Regions from separate parts of the Clostridium swellfunianum genome, predicted to be linked through region 2. Evidence: a T-box and tRNA genes for the amino acid it is inferred to sense, from the RefSeq annotation. Region 2 holds a T-box; the other holds one or more tRNA genes.
What was found. A T-box is a leader RNA that pairs with one kind of tRNA and senses whether it is charged. The one in region 2 lies ahead of alaS (alanine--tRNA ligase), so its partner is inferred to be a tRNA-Ala.

Region 1 (9,395 bases), 410 kb from region 2:
CAAAGCTGGAGGAATAGGACTTAATTTAACTTCAGCAAACCTGGTTATTCACTTTGACCCCTGGTGGAATCCAGCCGTTGAGGATCAAGCTACAGACAGGGCTCATAGAATTGGTCAAAGTCAGGTTGTTGAGGTAGTAAAGCTTGTGGCAAAAGGAACTATTGAAGAAAAGATAATTCTCTTGCAGGAGGAAAAGAAGGAATTAATTAGAAACATTCTTACTGGAGAGCTCAAGAACGGAAGTTTGATGGGTGCTATATCAAGGGAAGACTTGCTTAAGCTTTTTGACAGGGACTGAAAGAATCAAAAGCTGTGAGGAATAATACATTAACATAAATAATTTTATTGCTTTGCAAATAGTCATTAACAAGGAGCGTGAAAAAATGAGTAAGAACATATATCTAGAGAAATTTACATTTGATGATTTTGATAAATACTATGAATTGCTCAGCAACGAAGATGTAATGGCAATGATTACGGAAAGAGCAATTCCGTTAGACGAAGCGTTAGAAAATTTTAAATTAGTTTTGAATAACAACCAAATGCACGAAGTTTTTGGTAACTTTAAGGTAATGGAAACTTATACTAATAAGTTTATTGGTTCTGCCTTATTGAAAATTAAAGAAAAGAATTCAAGTGAAGCACAGCTTGGTTATATGTTATTACCTGATTATTGGGGAAATGGGATTGGTAGCGAAGTAGCCAGAATGCTAATTGAAAAAGCAAAAGGAGAGAAGCAGCTAATTGAAATTACTGCTATTATAGATCCTAACAATATTGCATCAAGAAAAATTTTAATTAACAATGGTTTTAAATCAATAAAAGTGTGTGAAATAGGTGGATTGCCTGGTGAAATATTAAACATGAAAATACAATAAATTTAATTTTGTTAAATAATTAAGATAGCTTAATGCATAAATTTAAAAAGTTAACTTTTTTCTTTGATAAAAAAATTCTGCCGTGTTTGTGATATTTCAAAACACGGCAGAAACTAAAGTTGAAAATTTATTCCAGCCCGTACTTACCATGAGTTTCCTTGCTTCCGGCATTTTTCTTTGAAATATATAACTTCTTATTATTGTCCATGCCAGCATAAAACACTTCAGAAGCAGTATATATGTTATGAGTCTTAAGTTGTAATTCCAACCACCTTTCGTCCAATCCAGTAGAGATAAGGTTTTCTTTTAATAGCTGTCCATCAATAATTATATCTCTCTCAAGCCCCGTACTGGTGGCTTGAACTTTCATATCGTATGGAGTGAGAGGCTTTTTTTCTGGCTTTGGGAGAACTGAAAGCTGACCGTCTGTTTCCATAATGGCAAATTCCACATCAGACAGGCTAAAGGCATTCTTTTCCCTTAGCTTCATCATAAGTTCATTAACAGTAAGTCTTATCTTTTTCATATTGTCTTCAACTATAATTCCATTATCAACCACTGTCACTGGCTCAGAATTTATTAGCTTTCTTATTCTAAAGCTCTTAATATGAGCATAACTCAAAAAAATTGCCAAAACAGAAATCACCACCAGAGATGAAGCTGAGGAGATAGGACTACTTGCTGGATCTATCATTGAATTTGCTGCTAAAGAGCCCATTGTAACGCCTACCACGAAATCAAAAAAGGTCATCTGAGATATAAGTTTTCTTTCCATAAATCTTGTTAGCAGCAAAGTTAACACGTAAACAGCCACAGTACGACCTGCTGCATAAATTATAGTGTTTAGCATATCTGAATACCTCCAAATAAGAATAAAGTAAGGAATTATATCACAATAATTAGTATACCGATTACAATCTAATATATGCTGGACCGTAAACTTAGTGGATTTACAAGTAGTTGGAAATTCTTAACCAAAATACAAGTGAATAAAATTAGTGTTTTTTATTAATGCATTATATTAAAATTGCTATTGTTGATGCAATTTGGTGATGAATAATAAGAAAAGTTCAGAATAAGATATGCTCATTAAATTGGCAATGAAAGCATAAAATTATTGTATGTTAATTTATAGGAGTGATAGTTATGAAAAAAGGTTTAATAATGGCTGCCAGTATAGTAGGAGCTGCTTTAATAGCTATTGAAGCAATGAAAAAAATGAATATTAAAAATGCTATTGATGAAAAGCTGATGGATGAGAATTCGGCTGATGAATGCCAAGCTATTAATGATGAAAGTGAAGTGAAAAAAACAAATAATCACAATGAAAATATGGTCAGAGTAAATAACTCTCTTATAAGTATTAAAATAAAAGCATTCAGTAAATAAAAAAACAGTCTGTATTTAGCTTTACAGACTGTTTTTTGGTGGAGATAAGGGGATTCGAACCCCTGGCCTCTTGAATGCCATTCAAGCGCGATCCCAACTTCGCCATATCCCCAGGAACAGCTTTATTATAGCATGACAGAACAATAATGGCAATAATCTAAAATAATTCAATTATCAGCTTTTATCCTAAATCTGCAGCAGGATTAGACCTTAATACAGTTTATACTCATATTGGCTGTCGAATGTGCAAGTAAACTTTAAATTTACATAACTAGAGAATATATGGTAAAATTTGGTTATACACATGGGATAAATAAGGTATTTGGAGGGAAAAGTATGTTACCTGTTATATTACTAATGATATTTATACCTTTTGTTACAGTTATATTCTCCCTGCTTGTTGCATCAAGCAGGAGCAATAGAATGCTGGACGAATTCATGGATAAAAATAAGATTAGTGACCCTAACGCCTAATATATTAATAAAACCTGCAGTAGTAATTTAATATACTACTGCAGGTTTTATTTTTTTCTGAGAAATCATAATAATATAAGGATTGTATTTAATAATAGTTCAATTTATAGGAGGAAACAACAGTGAAAGCAAGACAAGCTTTATTTTGGGTTATATTTTGGATGTTTATTTCCGGGTTATTTAATCTTGCAATATACATAATATTTGGAGCAAAGAGTGCACTTCAATTTTTAGGTGGTTATGTAATTGAACTCAGCCTAAGTATGGACAATCTCTTTTTGTTTTTACTAATATTTGAAGCCTACAAAATTCCATCAATGTATAGGAGAAGGGTTCTCAACTATGGTATTTTTGGAGCTATTGTATTAAGGTTTATATTTATAATGCTTGGTGTAACAATAGTAAATAAGTTTCACTGGGTATTGCACATTTTTGGAGCTGTGCTTATTATAAGCGGTCTTAAAATGCTTATGAAGGAGGATAGTGCTCCAAGCTTTGAAAAAAGCAGAGTGGTAGGAACAGTAGGGCGAATTATTCCAATAACTAACAGAATATATGGTGAAAGCTTTTTTGTGATGATAGGTAAAGTAAAATATGCTACTCCACTATTTGCCATTCTTGTACTTATTGAAGCTTCTGACATACTATTTGCTATAGATTCAATCCCAGCTATATTTTCAATAACAACTAGTCCTTTTATAGTGTATACCTCAAACATATTTGCTATTTTGGGGCTTAGAAGTTTGTATTTTGTATTGGAAAGGCTTAATAATAGTTTTTGTTATGTTAAATATGGAGTAGGAATGGTATTGATTTTTACAGGCTTTAAGCTTCTTATTTTATTTTTTAACATTGAAATTCCCCTGATTGTATCTCTAGGAGCAATTTTTATTATTTTATTTATGAGCATATTATTTTCTGTATTTTTTCCAGAGAAAAAATACGACAGAGCCTAGTATTATAATTCAACTATAGAAGAATTAATAATAAAAAAGCTGAAAGCAAAAGACTTTCAAAAAATAAATGCAGCTAAAGCTTAGCTGCATTTATTTTTTATCGCTATTTAATATTGTATCAATGAACTTATAAACTCTCTCTGTATACACTTCATTATGATTTAAATAGGCCTCAACATGGTTTGAATTTTGAGCAATATACAGTTCCGTAGAACTTGGATTGCTGGCATGCAAATCTTCGCTCATTTTGGAAGGGACAAAGCTATCTCCGCTTCCGTGTATAAGCATAACTGGAGTTGTTATTTCTTTAATCACATTTATTGGCGAAGCTTTTTCAAAATTAAACTGATTTCTAAGCTTATTTACTTTATCAGCGTAAAATAATAGCACATTTGAAGCTAGTTTGCTTTTTAGCTTATAATCTTCTTTAAGCCTTAGTTTAAATAATTCCTTCAGATCTGAATAGGAGCTATCGCATATATAAAAGCTTACTCTTTTTTTTGATTGATTTAACTCAGAATGAAGAAGAGCTGTGGCAGCCCCCATGGATTCACCATGCACGCCTATTACACCACCTTTGTTTTTAGTATAAAGCCAGTTAACCCATCTGTCTAAATCCCATTTTTCATAAAATCCATAGGTAACATTCTTACCAGCACTATCACCATGATTTCTTGCATCATAAATTAGAAGATTAAAACCCTTGTCTAAATACATGTCTGCATATTTTAGCATTGACCATCTACTGCCAGCTAAACCATGCAAAAGAATTATAGTGTCCTTCGAAGGTTTTGGATTTTTAATATAAGTACCATAGAGTTTGTAGCTATTATTAGTTGATGTAACTGCTACTTCTTCTTTAACAAGTGAGTTATACCTATTAAGGTTAAAATGTTGCTTGTTTGCTTCGAACTGATCAATACTTTTCTTAGTATCTATTTCAAAAGCTTTCTTGTAAAAAACATTACCTGCATAAAGTCCGCCTAAATTAACAGCAATAAAAATAAAAACAATAATATTTAATATGAGACTTGTTTTATTCTTTTTTATTGGTCGTCTAACATCCTTTAAGGATGTAAATTGTATTTGTATTCCCATCTCATCACCCTTGTCCCAAATTCAACAATTATTATTGTATCATTATAAAAAAAAAATTAAATAGTTTTGTGAAATTTAAAGTAAATTTGTTTTGGAAGTGTTGGAAACATATTATATTTTTCAAATGGCATATTTAATCTTGTTCCTTCAAAAGATAATATATAACATAAAATTATATTTAGAATTCAATAAAGGGAGGTTAAGAAATGAGCAAAACCTTAAAGACAATTCTTATAATTGTCGGTATCCTTATATTATTGATCGTTCCGATAGCAGGAAGCTATAACAAACTTGTTGGCCTTGAGCAATCTGTTAAAACTTCTGAAGCAGCAATAGATGTTAATCTTCAAAGAAGAAATGATTTAATACCTAATTTAGTTGAGACCGTAAAAGGGTATGCAGCTCAAGAAAAAGATATATTAACTGAGATTGCAAACGCTAGAAGTAGACTGGGAGGTGCACAGAGCGTTCAGGAAAGAGCTGATGCTGATAACCAGCTTTCAGGCGCACTGTCAAGGCTTTTAGTAGTTGTGGAAAGATATCCAGAACTAAAATCAAATCAAAATTTTAGAGACTTGTCCGTAGCCTTAGAGGGCACAGAAAATAGAATTGCAATATCTAGACAGGACTATAATAAGTCAGTTGATGCCTACAATACTGCTGTTAGAAGATTTCCAACAACTATAGTTGCAAATTTGTTTAGATTTGAACAAAAACCATACTACAGAGCAGCTGAAGGAGCTAGAGAAGTTCCCAAGGTTGACTTTAATACTACAAGATAAGCCATGAAGAAAACTTTATGGAGATACTTTCAAACAGCAGCTATTCTAATAATAGTTTTGAACATTAGCTCGATTTTAGCATATAGTACCTCTAGTTTACCAAGGCCTACAAATTTAAAATATATAAATGATTACGCTCAGGTGTTGAATTCTGAAACTTTAGATTCTATTGTGTCTGTAGGTAAAGAATTGGAGGACAAAACTTCTGTTCAGCAGATAGTTGTGACAATAGATTCTCTTCAAGGCAGAGATATAGAATCCTATGCTAATGAACTTTTTAGAACTTGGGGAATTGGGCAAAAAGGAAAGGACAATGGTCTTCTTATAATTCTTGCTGTGCAGGATAGGACTTGGAGGGTAGAAGTAGGAAGAGGCTTGGAGGGTGCAGTGCCAGATATTTATACAAACAGGGTAATGCAGGAGATTGCCCTGCCAAACCTTAGAAAGGGAGATTACGGCAGAGCTTTGATGGAATCATATTCAGTTTTGGCAGACAAAATTGCACAGGAATATGATATAACCCTTAACAAAAGTGCTAGGATTGCTCTCCCTAATAGAGAAACAACTGTAAATCAGAAAAGTTCAAATCCTGTTAGCATGTTATGGATTATAGGATTTTTAGTATTTGATTTAATATTTTTCAGAGGTAGGATATCAAGCTTCCTATTCAGAGTTTTCTTCTTGAGCTCTATGTTTGGGGGAGGTAGAAGAAGAGGTGGAGGAGGGTCTGACGGCTTTGGAGGCTTTGGTGGAGGATCCTCAGGCGGTGGAGGCTCTTCTGGAAAATGGTAGTATTCATATAAGTATTGTAAAGCAGGAAGCACGCTAATTAGTACAAAAGCGTGCTTTTTTTATTTTTATACGAATTTTTAGCATAACGCCTTTATATAATAAAGTATAACTACATTTAGGGGAAAATTAAATAAAAGGGGGAAAAGATATGAAGAGGTTTATTGCATCTATGGCCGCAGCTGCTGTTTGTGCTTCTATCCTTGCAGGATGCACCACAGGGAAGTCAAACACAGGGAGCACGGACAAACCAAAGGTAGAGGTGAAACAAGAATATTCCACTGTATATTCTGGTGAAGCTACAACTCTAAATTACTTGACCACTGCTAGTGAAAATGAATTTGCCGCTGCTGCAAACTTAGTAGACACTTTGATAGAGCATGATAAATATGGAGTTGTTAAACCATCTTTGGCAACTGACTGGAAGGTTTCTAGCGACGGGCTTACTTGGACCTTCAATTTAAGAAAAGGCGTTAAGTGGGTAACTCATGAAGGCAAAGAATATGCAGAGGTAGAGGCTCAGGATTTTGTTGAGGCTATGAAGTATGTGTTAAAGAAGGACAACAAGTCAAGCACGGCAAACATTGCTTACAGCGTTATAAAGAATGCAGAAAAATATTACAAGGGTGAATTAACTGATTTCGCTCAGGTTGGGGTTAAAGCAAAGGATAAATACGTTATTGAATATACCTTGGAGCATCCTACACCTTATTTCTTATCAATGCTTACCTATGTATGCTTCTTTCCTGTGAATGGAAAATTCTTAAATGAAGCTGGCGCTAAGTTTGGAACAGATAGTAAGAACCTATTATACAACGGAGCATATATACTTCAAACTTTTGAACCTCAGAATCAAAGAGTGTTTGTAGCAAATGATACTTATTGGGATAAATCCAATGTATTTATTAAAAAGCTTACCTATAGCTACAATAAGGAAGCAGCAACATTATCTCCAGAGCTGTTTATTAGAAAACAGATTACAGACACTGGCATACCATCTTCATCCATTGATGAGTGGATGAAGGATTCTACTAAAAAAGAAATGGTAAGACCAGCATCAACAAGCTTCTATACCTATTTCTACGCATTCAACTTCAATCCTAAATTTGATGCAAAGTATGAGCCAGATAACTGGAAAAAAGCAGTTAACAATTTGAATTTCCGCAAATCTATTTTCCATGCTTTTGATAGAAATGCTGCAATGCTTACGTCTGAGCCTTATGAACCACAAAGAAGATTAAGCAGCACCATAACTCCAAAAAACTTTGTTGACTTAAAAGGTGCAGATTATACTCAATTAGGAAGTCTTGCAAAATTTGCATCACAAGACAGCTTTGGTGCTGATAAGGCTAAGGAGTATAAGAGCAAAGCTATGAACGAGCTTTCAGGCAAGGTTAATTTCCCTGTAAAGGTACCTATGCCTTATAATACTGGATCTAATGAATGGACTAACAGATGTCAAGTAGTTGAGCAGCAGATTGAAAACCTTCTTGGAAAAGATTATATAGATATAATTCTTCTACCATATCCAGCAACAGGTTTTTTAAATGCAACGAGACGTGCAGGAAACTATGCTATCATGGAATGCAACTGGGGGCCAGACTATGCGGACCCACAGACCTACACAGATCCATTTACAGCAGAGAGCAACTATAACTGGGCAGACATGGCTGAAGGTTACAAAGAAGCCAACGGCAAAAACAAATATGAAAATATGGTTAATGCAGCAAAGGCAGAAATGCTTGATATGAATAAACGTTACAATCTTTTTGCAGAAGCAGAAGCTTTCCTTATAGACCAGGCTTTTTCAATACCATATGGTATAGGTGGAGGAGGCTTCATGGCTTCTTATCTAAATCCATTTGAATCTTCCTACTCTCCATTCGGTGTTTCAGGCTATAAGTTTAAGGGTATGAAGATTATGGAGAAGCCAATGAATACAGATACCTATAAGAAAGCTTTTGAAACCTGGCAGAAAGAACGTGCTGAAGCTTTAAAGGTAGCAGCAAAATAAAGTTTTAAGGTTAATGAGCAAGAGGGAGAGGTAAGCCTCTTGCTCACTTTCATATAAAGGATGGGGTGAAGATATGTTAAAGTATACCTTCAAAAGATTAGGACAATCCCTTATAACCCTTTTTATAGTAGTATCTTTAGTATTTTTATTTATGAGGCTTATGCCTGAGGAGGGGTATTTTGGACAAGGTTATGAAAAATTGGACTTAGTACAGCGAGAAGCAATTTTAACTAGTCTAGGGCTTAGAGATCCTTGGTATAAGCAACTGGGGGATTTTTACAAAAACTTAGTTAAAGGAAACCTAGGTACTTCTATAACATACAGACCGAATGTTCCTGTAGCAGAGATAATAAAGCCAAAGCTTGCTTACTCGGTATATTTTGGATTAGGTTCCTTAGGGATTTCTTTAGCAGCTGGCATTGGTTTAGGTGTGCTTATGGCAAGGAGTAAAAATAAGTTTTGGGACAAGATAGGGAATGCTTATGTAGTGTTTATTAACGCTGTACCAGCAGCTGTGTATTATCTATTCCTTCAGCTATACGTAACAGATATATTAAAGCTACCTATATTGTTTGATAAGAACAATCCTGCAAGTTGGATACTTCCTGTAATATCCATGTCCTTAGGGAGTACAGCGGGTTATGCGATGTGGATGAGAAGGTATATGGTAGATGAAATAAATAAAGATTATATAAAGCTTGCAAGAGCAAAAGGTCTTAATAATAAAACGATAATGGTGAAGCACGTACTAAGAAATGCCTTTGTACCTATGGCTCAATATCTGCCAGCATCAATTTTATATACTATTGCAGGCTCAATATATATTGAATCTCTTTATTCGATACCTGGAATGGGCGGGCTACTGGTTGATACTATTCAAAGGCAGGATAATCCGCTGGTTCAAGCTTTGGTTCTAATATTTTCATCAGTGGGAATAGTTGGATTGTTTTTAGGCGATATACTTATGGCATTGTTTGATCCAAGAATTAAACTTACAAAGCAGGGAGGGACAAGG
Region 2 (9,395 bases):
GCAATTTTAATCGCTATTCCTTCATCGCCCATAAGTCTATTCCCCACAGCTATTAGCTTTGCTTTCACAAAATAACCTCCAAAACATTTTACTTATAAAGTATATGATTATATATTCAGTAAAATTAATTTTTTACAGTTAACATTAGTTGTTTTGAAAGCACTTTTTATAGTAAAATGTTTGAATAAGGCAAAATTAATATTTAATAAAATCTGGAGGTACATCCATGAAGCTTTACTATGATAGTTACGATTGTTTAATTGGCAGGATATATATAGTTTCAGACGAGTTAGGGGCTAGAAATATTGAAATAGTTGAAGAAAAGTGGCAAGAGTTTGCATCGAAAAATGATGTTCAAAAAAGCTCAAGCAAATGTTATGATACACTTAAACAAGTAGATGAATACTTTTTGGGGAAGAGAAGGAACTTTGAATTAAGGCTTTCTATAGAAGGAACTGAATTTCGAAAACGAGTTTGGAAAGAATTAATGAATATTCCTTATGGTGAAGTAATCAGCTATTCCCAGTTAGCTGAAGCTATAGGTAATCCTAAGGCAGTTCGTGCTGTTGGGCAGGCTAATAGGGCAAATCCTCTACCTATTATAGTTCCTTGTCATAGGGTAGTAGGAAAAGATAAAAGCCTTGTGGGTTATGCTGGTACAAGGACAGATATTAAAGATAAGCTGTTAAAGCTTGAAGGCATAATATTATAAAAACGCTATGCAGCATATTGGTGGTGATTTACAATGGATTTATTTACTATGGCAATGAATAAAAATATTAATAATAAGCCATTAGCAGAAAGAATGAGACCTAGAAATTTGGATGAATTCTTTGGTCAAAAACATATTATTGGTGAAGGAAAACTTTTAAGAAGACTTATAAAAAATGATAGTTTGACTTCTATAATATTATATGGACCTCCTGGAGTTGGAAAGACAACCCTTGCCCATATAATATCAAAGGAAACAAAATGCGAGTTTGTAAAGCTCAATGCAACAACAATTGGGGTCAAAGAGATAAGAGAATATATAGACAAAGCTGAAGATCTTTTAAAAATGTATAATAAGAAGACTATTTTTTTTATTGATGAAATACATGCTCTTAAAAAGGGCGCACAGCAGGATTCTCTATTGGATGCTTTGGAGAAGGGAATAGCCATTCTTATAGGAGCTACTACGGAAAATCCATACTTCCAATTAAATGGGGCTCTTTTAAGCAGAGCAAAGGTATTTCAACTTGAACCTCTAACTCTTAAAGATATAAAAGAGATTTTGGAGAACATTTTAAAAGACAAAGAAAGAGGCTATGGGTCAATAAAGATACATGCAGATCCTCAAGCGTTATATCATATAGCTGAACTTGGCGGCGGGGATGCGAGAAGTGCAATTAATGCATTAGAACTTTCTGTGCTTTCATCACAAAAGAACAGTCAAGGTGTAATTGTGATAGATAAGACTGTAATAGAAGAAGCAATGCAAAAATCGGTTGTTAACTATGACTCAACAGGAGATAATCATTACGATATTATTTCAGCGTTTATAAAAAGCATTAGGGGGTCTGATGCTGATGCTGGATTATACTGGTTCGGGCGAATGCTTGCTGGAGGTGAAGATCCTAGGTTTATTGTAAGAAGACTTTTAATATTGGCTTCAGAAGACATAGGTATGGCAGATCCTAATGCAATGGTTATTGCTATGGCTGCAAGTAATGCTCTTCAAATGGTAGGGTTACCTGAGGCAGCAATCCCAATTGCTCAAGCTATAATTTATTTGGCGAAAGCACCAAAGTCAAATGCGGTGTGTGAGGCTGTGTTTAAGGCTATGGAAGAAGGAAAGAAATATCAATTCAGGGTTCCTGTTCATCTTAGAGATGCCCACTATAAAGGGGCTGATGAATTAGGGCATAAGGGTTATAAATATCCTCATGATTATCCAGGACATTATGTTGAACAGGAATATTTTCCAAATGAAATGGGAAAACATACATACTATGTTGAGGATTAATTTGCATATTTATTCTGTTTTAGGGCATTGTTGACATGATTACTCGGATTTGTTATTATAAATTTGAATGTATAGAGAAACACTCAAATTTAAAGGAGTGATTTGATGAAACTTTCTACAAAGGGACGTTACGGTGTGAAAGCCATGGTTGATTTAGCTATTCACTTTGGAGGCGACCCAGTATCCATTAAAAGTATATCTGAGAGACAGAGTATTTCGGAATATTATTTAGAACAGTTATTTTCGCCTCTTAGGAAGGCGAACTTGATTAAAAGCGTAAGAGGAGCTCAGGGAGGTTATGTTTTAAGCAAAGCACCAAAGAATATAACTGTAGCTGAGATTATGGAAATTCTTGAAGGACCTATTGAAATTTCAAACTGCCTGGATGATAAAAGTTGTAATAATTTAGACTGTTGTGCTACTAGACTTCTGTGGGCTAAAATCAAAAACAGTATAGATAGTGTAACAAAATCTACAACACTGCAGGATATCTTAGACGACTATAATAATATGAACGGGTGTATTTAAAAGGAGAGAAACATAATGAATAAGCCAATTTATATGGATTATGCTGCTACAACTTATGTAAAACCTGAAGTTTTGGAAGAAATGCTTCCTTACTTTACTGAGCACTTTGGAAATCCATCTTCTGTATATTCTTTATCTAGAGAAACTAGAAAAGCTATAGACACAGCAAGAGACAGGGTTGCGAAAGCTATCAATGCTGAAGCTAATGAAATATACTTTACAGGCGGCGGATCAGAAGCAGATAATTGGGCGCTAAAAGGGGTTGCTTTTGCTAACATAAACAAAGGAAACCATATTATTACTACAACTATTGAGCATCATGCTATTCTTCATGCTTGTGAGTATCTAGAAAAGCATGGATTTGAAGTTACTTATCTTTCAGTTGATGAATATGGTGCTGTAAATATTAAGGAATTGGAAGCAGCTATTACAGATAAAACTATTTTAGTTTCTATAATGTTTGCAAATAATGAGATAGGATCTATTCAACCTATTAAAGATATTGGAAAGCTTTGCAGAGAAAAGAAGATATTATTCCACACAGATGCTGTTCAGGCTGTTGGAAATATTGAAATCGACGTTAAGGAAATGAATATAGATTTACTGTCCATGGCTGCACATAAAATATACGGTCCTAAGGGAACTGGAGCGTTATATATAAGAAAAGGTGTAAGAATAGATAATCTAGTACACGGCGGAGGACAAGAAAGAGCTAGAAGAGCTGGTACTGAAAATGTAGCAGGTATTGTTGGCTTTGGAAAAGCTATAGAAAGTGCTGTATTAAACATGGAAGAGCATTCTAAAAAACTTTCAGCTCTTAGAGACAGACTTATAGAAGGACTCCTTAAAATTTCACATACAAGATTAAATGGACCTCGTTATGAAAATAGACTACCTGGAAATGTAAATGTTTGTTTTAGATTTATAGAAGGTGAGGCAATACTTCTGCTGTTGGATGCTATGGGTATATGTGCTTCTAGCGGAAGTGCTTGTACGTCTGGTTCCTTGGATCCATCACATGTACTTTTAGCTATTGGACTGCCACATGAAATAGCGCATGGCTCTCTAAGACTGAGCTTAGGAGATACAAACACTGAAGAAGAAGTAGATTATGTAATTGAAACAGTTGAAAAGGTAGTTAAGAGACTTAGAGAGATGTCACCACTTTGGGATGACTTTTTAAAGAAAGGGGATCAATAAATAATGTACAGCGAAAAGGTTATGGATCATTTTATGAATCCAAGAAATGTGGGAGAAATTCCTGACGCAAATGGTGTTGGAGAAGTCGGTAATGCCAAGTGTGGCGACATTATGAAAGTGTATTTAAAGATAGAAGACGATATAATAGTGGATGCCAAATTTAAAACTTTTGGCTGTGGTTCAGCTATTGCTTCTTCAAGTATGGCAACAGAACTTATAAAGGGAAAGACAGTAGAAGAGGCTTGGAAGCTTACTAATAAAGCTGTTGCTGAAGCTCTAGATGGACTTCCACCTGTAAAGATGCACTGTTCAGTGCTTGCAGAGGAAGCTATTCATAAGGCTATAAACGAATATAGAAAATCCGCTGGTTTAGAACTTTGGGATTATAAAGAGCACGACGATATACACGATCAGGTACATGGCGAATAATTATGAAAGTATAACTCTGTAAAAGGGTTATATTTTTTTATTTTTTGGGAAACATATAAGATAGTTTTTCTTAAATAAAAATAATTTTATGAGGTTCTTATGTTTAAGACTAAAGATTTTATGCTTATGGATGTAGTTGATATAAGAGGTAAGAAAATAGGATTTATCAATGATATTATAATTGATTTTAAAAAGGGAGATGTGAAAGGATTTGTTGTTTCTTCCTACAGTTTTTTTCAAAAGACTCTATGTGTACTGAAGGAAGATATAGTTTCGTTTAATAAATCTATGATAGTTAGCAGGGTTTTAAAAGATAAGTTGTTTACATTTTCCAAAATAAAAGGCATGGATATTATAAACTGTAGTGGTAATATTTTAGGAATGGCTGAGGATATATTATTTCATGAGTTTACTTTTAAGATACAAGGTCTAGTAGTGTCCACTGGATTTATTAAAAATTTATTAGTAGGTAAGAAAATATTATTAGTTAATAGCTTTATAATTGGTGAACAGAGCATTCTATATTATTCTGCGAAAAGTAAAGTGGAATTTATAAGTGTACCTCACAAATTATTTGCAGAAGAGAATCAAAATGAAAAGACTATATAATTATTTAATAATTATTTTAATATCTATACTTGTTATATATTTGTCAATTAAAAGTCCGGTGGTAAAAGAACTTTATTATTTATTATGCATATCCTTTGTAATAGCGTATTCCTTAAGACCTTTATTACTTGTGCTTGTACATAAGGGCTTTAATAAAAGATTTGCGGTTATTCTTATTTTAACAATCTTTGTTGCAATAGCTGTAGGCGCTGTTGTAGTTGTAATTCCATCATTGTTTAAAGAAAGTCTGAATATAAACAATACTTTGCTAAAGATTCAGCTTTTTGTTGAAAACTTATATGAAAGAATAAAACCAATAAGCAGCAATAAAACTGTTTATGTAATTCTTGATTCTATATATACGAAAAGTAACAGCATGCTGATAGATATGTTCAATAAAGTATTTAATTACATATTAAGTTTAGGCGAAAATATGTTGTCACTTGCTGTTGTGCCACTCGTAGTTTATTATTTCCTAGCTGACAGTGATGTTATTTTTAATAGAATTCTTGTTATATTCCCGTCTAAATCACGAAATATGATCAAAAAAATAATTGGCGATATAGATAAGATACTAGGAAGATACATAATAAGTCAGTTTGTTCTTTGTGCTATTATAGGTGTGCTGACTTTTGTAGTACTAATAGTTTTGCACGTTGATTTTCCAATTATATTATCAGTACTAAATGCACTTTTTAATATAATACCTTATTTTGGACCGTTATTTGGAGGTCTTCCTGCTGTTATGGTGGCATTATTATATTCAGGCAAGACTGCTCTTTGGACTGCGGCTTGGCTGTATTTAATTCAACAGATTGAAGGCAATATAATATCTCCTAAGATAACAGGCGATAGCGTAAGCATGCATCCACTAGTTGTTATAATATTATTAATTGTTGGTGGAAAGCTTGGAGGCTTTTTAGGAATGGTATTGGCAGTGCCTATTGGTGTTGTAATAAAGATAATATATGAAGACTTAAATTATTATCTTTTCTAAAGAGGGCTAGATTATTGACAGATGGTACATTTTAACTTATAATCTTAATAAAATAAATACAAGACAATGAAGAGAAGGAGTAAGTTTATCTAGGCATTAAGAGAGGAAGTGGTCGGTGAAAACTTCTTGATGGATATTTTGAAGCAGTCTCTGAGTCATATTTTAAGAAGTGATATAACTATACTAATGCATACTATAGTTATATAATTAGGGTGGTACCACGGAATGCTTTCGTCCCTTTTGGGAATGAAAGCTTTTTATTTGCTTAAAATATAAAAAGTATTACATAGAATGAATGGAGGAATTTATATGAGAAAAATGGGTTTAAATGAAATTAGAGAAGAATATTTAAAGTTTTTTGAGAGCAAAGACCACTTAAGACTACCAAGCTTTTCTTTGGTGCCACAAAGCGATAAAAGTCTGCTTTTAATAAATGCAGGTATGGCTCCCTTAAAGCCTTATTTTACTGGTCTTCAAGTGCCTCCAAGCAAAAAGATAACAACCTGTCAAAAATGTATCAGGACAGGTGATATTGATAATGTAGGGAAGACTTCAAGACATGGTACATTTTTTGAAATGCTTGGAAATTTCTCTTTTGGTGACTATTTTAAAAATGAAATTATTCCATGGGCTTGGGAGTTCGTAACTGAGGTGTTAGGAGTTCCCAAGGATAAACTTTATGCTACAATATATCTCGAAGATGATGAAGCTTATGAAATCTGGGCTAATAAGACAGATATAGATCCTTCTAGAATATTCAGACTTGGCAAGGATGATAATTTCTGGGAAATTGGTCAGGGACCTTGCGGGCCTTGCTCAGAAATACACTTTGATAGAGGAAATGGAAAAATAAACACAGTTGAAGAATTTTTAAAGTCAGCCGAGGAAGATAGAGTTGTAGAGTTTTGGAACTTAGTTTTTACTCAGTTTGACAAAGATGAAGAAGGTGTTTATCATAGGCTTCCTAATCCTAATATAGATACTGGTATGGGGCTTGAGAGAATTGCAACCATAATGCAGGGTGTTAATAATATATTCGAGGTTGATACTATAAAGAGCATATTGGATGAGGTATGCAAACTTGCTAATGTAAAGTATGGAGATATTAATAAAAACGACGTCTCCATAAGGATAATTACAGATCATATAAGAAGCATGACTTTCATGATAAGTGATGGAGTGCTGCCATCTAACGAAGGAAGAGGCTATGTATTAAGAAGAATACTAAGAAGAGCAGCTAGGCATGGAAGACTTTTAGGTATAAGCAGTACATTCTTGCATGAACTTTGTGATGTTGCTATAGAAAACTCTAAAGATGCTTATCCTGAACTTAAAGAAAAAAGAGACTTTATTAAAAAAGTCATTAAGCTTGAAGAAGAGAGATTTGAGGAGACAATAGACAGCGGGATCCAAATACTAAAAGATTTTATCGAAGAACTACAAAACAAAGGAATTAACACTTTAGCCGGGGATAAAGCCTTCAAACTATACGACACCTATGGATTTCCGTTAGAACTGACTCTTGAAATACTAGAAGAAAAGAGCATGTCTGTAGATATTGATAGTTTTAATAGAGAGATGCAAAGCCAGAGGGAAAGAGCCAGAGCTGCAAGGGAAGAGTCTAACTACATGGGAAGTGAAGATAGTATTTTAAATAGAATTCCTTCAGAATTAAATACCGCTTTTGTTGGCTATGATTCATTGGTATGTGAATCTAAGGTAAGTCTTTTAATCAAGGACGAAGAATTTGTATCACTTTTAAAAGAAGGAGATAAAGGAATAATAATTACAGAGGAAACTCCTTTCTATGCTGAGATGGGTGGTCAAGTTGGAGATAAAGGTTTAATTGCTTCAAATACCTTTAAAGCAGAGGTTTTAGACTGCAAGAAAAATATATTAGGAAAAACACTTCACTTTGTCAATATAATAGAAGGTAGTGTGGAATTAAATAGTAATGTAACTCTTAAAGTTGATGAAGCAAGAAGAAACAGTATTAGAAAAAACCATACAGCTACCCATATGCTTCATGAAGCTCTTAAGCTTGTTCTAGGTGAGCATGTAAATCAAGCAGGCTCTTATGTAGATGACTCTAGATTAAGGTTTGACTTCACTCATTTTTCTGCTGTATCTGAAGAAGAACTTAAGAAAATAGAGCATATAGTAAATGAGAATATAATGAAGGTTTATAGTGTTGATACAAATATAATGTCTATTGACGAAGCAAAACAAAGCGGTGCTGTAGCATTGTTTGATGAAAAATATAAGGATGAGGTTAGAGTTGTAGCAGTAGGTGACTTCAGTAAGGAACTTTGCGGAGGAACTCACGTAAAAAATTCTGGTGAAATTGGGTTATTTAGAATCGTATCTGAAGCTGGAGTTGCAGCAGGTGTAAGAAGAATTGAAGCTGTTAGTGGTCTAAATGCATTAAACTATATTGAAGAAAAAAATGAACTGCTTAAAGAAGCTGCAGTTTCCTTAAGATGTTTAGAGAGAGACGTAATAAATAAAATACTATCACAAGCTGCAGAGTTGAAAGAAAAAGAGAAAGAAATACTGGAATTAAAAAGGAAAATCGCTGGATCTGTTGAAGAAAAATTGTTAAACAATGTAAAAGAAGTCAAAGGAGTTAAATTAGTTGCAGCAGCGCTTAAGGATATAGATGGAGATTCCTTAAGGGATCTTGCAGATAAAATTAGGGATAATATAAAAGACGGAGTTGTAGTTTTAGGAAGTGCTTATAGTGGCAAAGTGCAGCTAGTTGCAATGGCATCTAAAACTGCTGTAAACAAGGGTGTTCATTGTGGCAAGATAGTTAAAGAGGTAGCAGCTGTAACAGGTGGAGGCGGAGGCGGAAGACCTGATATGGCACAAGCAGGTGGAAAGCTTCCTGAAAAATTAGAAGAAGCCTTAAATATAGTTGAGCAGATTTTGGATACTTTAGTTAAATAGTGTACTTTTAATTAAAAATGGTTTATAATATATTTAACACAAATCTGTTATCATTTTAAATGATAAGAAGAGGGGTGAAACCGCAATGGGATACAACAATGACAATACCATTCAGTTTGATTTTTCCAAAGATAAGAAGGATTTAACCAAAGAGATTTTAAACGAGGTATACAATGCTCTCATTAAGAAGGGTTATAATCCTGTAAATCAGCTTGTGGGCTATTTAATTTCCGGTGATCCTACTTATATTACTAACTATAATGGAGCAAGGGCCTTGGTTAGAAAGTTGGAAAGAGATGAAATTCTTGAAGAAGTGTTAAAGTCTTATCTAGGAATAAAATAAAAATGCCCGTAGGGGCATTTTTATTTTAACTTTACACATAATAAAGGAGAATTAAAATGAGGGTATTAGGATTAGATGTAGGTGAAAAAACAATAGGTGTGGCTGTTAGTGATCCATTAGGATTTACTGCGCAGGGAATTAAGACCATTAATAGAAAAGGGAAAAAAAACGATATAGAAGAGCTTAGGCAAATATGCAATGAGTATACAGTTGATACTATTGTTATTGGGCTCCCGAAAAATATGAACGGTACGATAGGTCCAACCGGAGAAAAAATTATAAACTTTAGCGAGTTTGTAAAGGAAAACATAGATATACCTATTAAATTATGGGAT

Region 1: it encodes a tRNA-Ala, which carries the amino acid that the T-box ahead of alaS (alanine--tRNA ligase) is inferred to sense. The anticodon was not compared.

Annotation. Positions count from the first base shown of each region.
Region 1 covers NZ_JAMOFV010000006.1:1,790,613-1,800,007, forward strand. Annotated here, with positions in the region: gene NBE98_RS08150 (DEAD/DEAH box helicase) at 1-298, shown strand, start outside; gene NBE98_RS08155 (GNAT family N-acetyltransferase) at 384-878, shown strand; gene NBE98_RS08160 (DUF421 domain-containing protein) at 1,006-1,728, opposite strand; gene NBE98_RS08165 (hypothetical protein) at 2,025-2,267, shown strand; tRNA gene NBE98_RS08170 (tRNA-Ala) at 2,304-2,379, opposite strand; gene NBE98_RS08175 (hypothetical protein) at 2,604-2,741, shown strand; gene NBE98_RS08180 (TerC/Alx family metal homeostasis membrane protein) at 2,864-3,697, shown strand; gene NBE98_RS08185 (alpha/beta hydrolase) at 3,788-4,795, opposite strand; gene NBE98_RS08190 (LemA family protein) at 5,002-5,577, shown strand; gene NBE98_RS08195 (TPM domain-containing protein) at 5,581-6,369, shown strand; gene NBE98_RS08200 (peptide ABC transporter substrate-binding protein) at 6,518-8,380, shown strand; gene NBE98_RS08205 (ABC transporter permease) at 8,454-9,395, shown strand, end outside.
Region 2 covers NZ_JAMOFV010000006.1:2,199,306-2,208,700, reverse strand. Annotated here, with positions in the region: gene NBE98_RS10350 (hydrogenase maturation protease) at 1-68, opposite strand, end outside; gene NBE98_RS10345 (methylated-DNA--[protein]-cysteine S-methyltransferase) at 227-712, shown strand; gene NBE98_RS10340 (replication-associated recombination protein A) at 746-2,005, shown strand; gene NBE98_RS10335 (RrF2 family transcriptional regulator) at 2,111-2,533, shown strand; gene nifS (cysteine desulfurase NifS) at 2,549-3,733, shown strand; gene nifU (Fe-S cluster assembly scaffold protein NifU) at 3,734-4,162, shown strand; gene NBE98_RS10320 (PRC-barrel domain-containing protein) at 4,262-4,771, shown strand; gene NBE98_RS10315 (AI-2E family transporter) at 4,755-5,768, shown strand; T-box leader at 5,826-6,010, shown strand; gene alaS (alanine--tRNA ligase) at 6,078-8,717, shown strand; gene NBE98_RS10305 (IreB family regulatory phosphoprotein) at 8,803-9,060, shown strand; gene ruvX (Holliday junction resolvase RuvX) at 9,117-9,395, shown strand, end outside.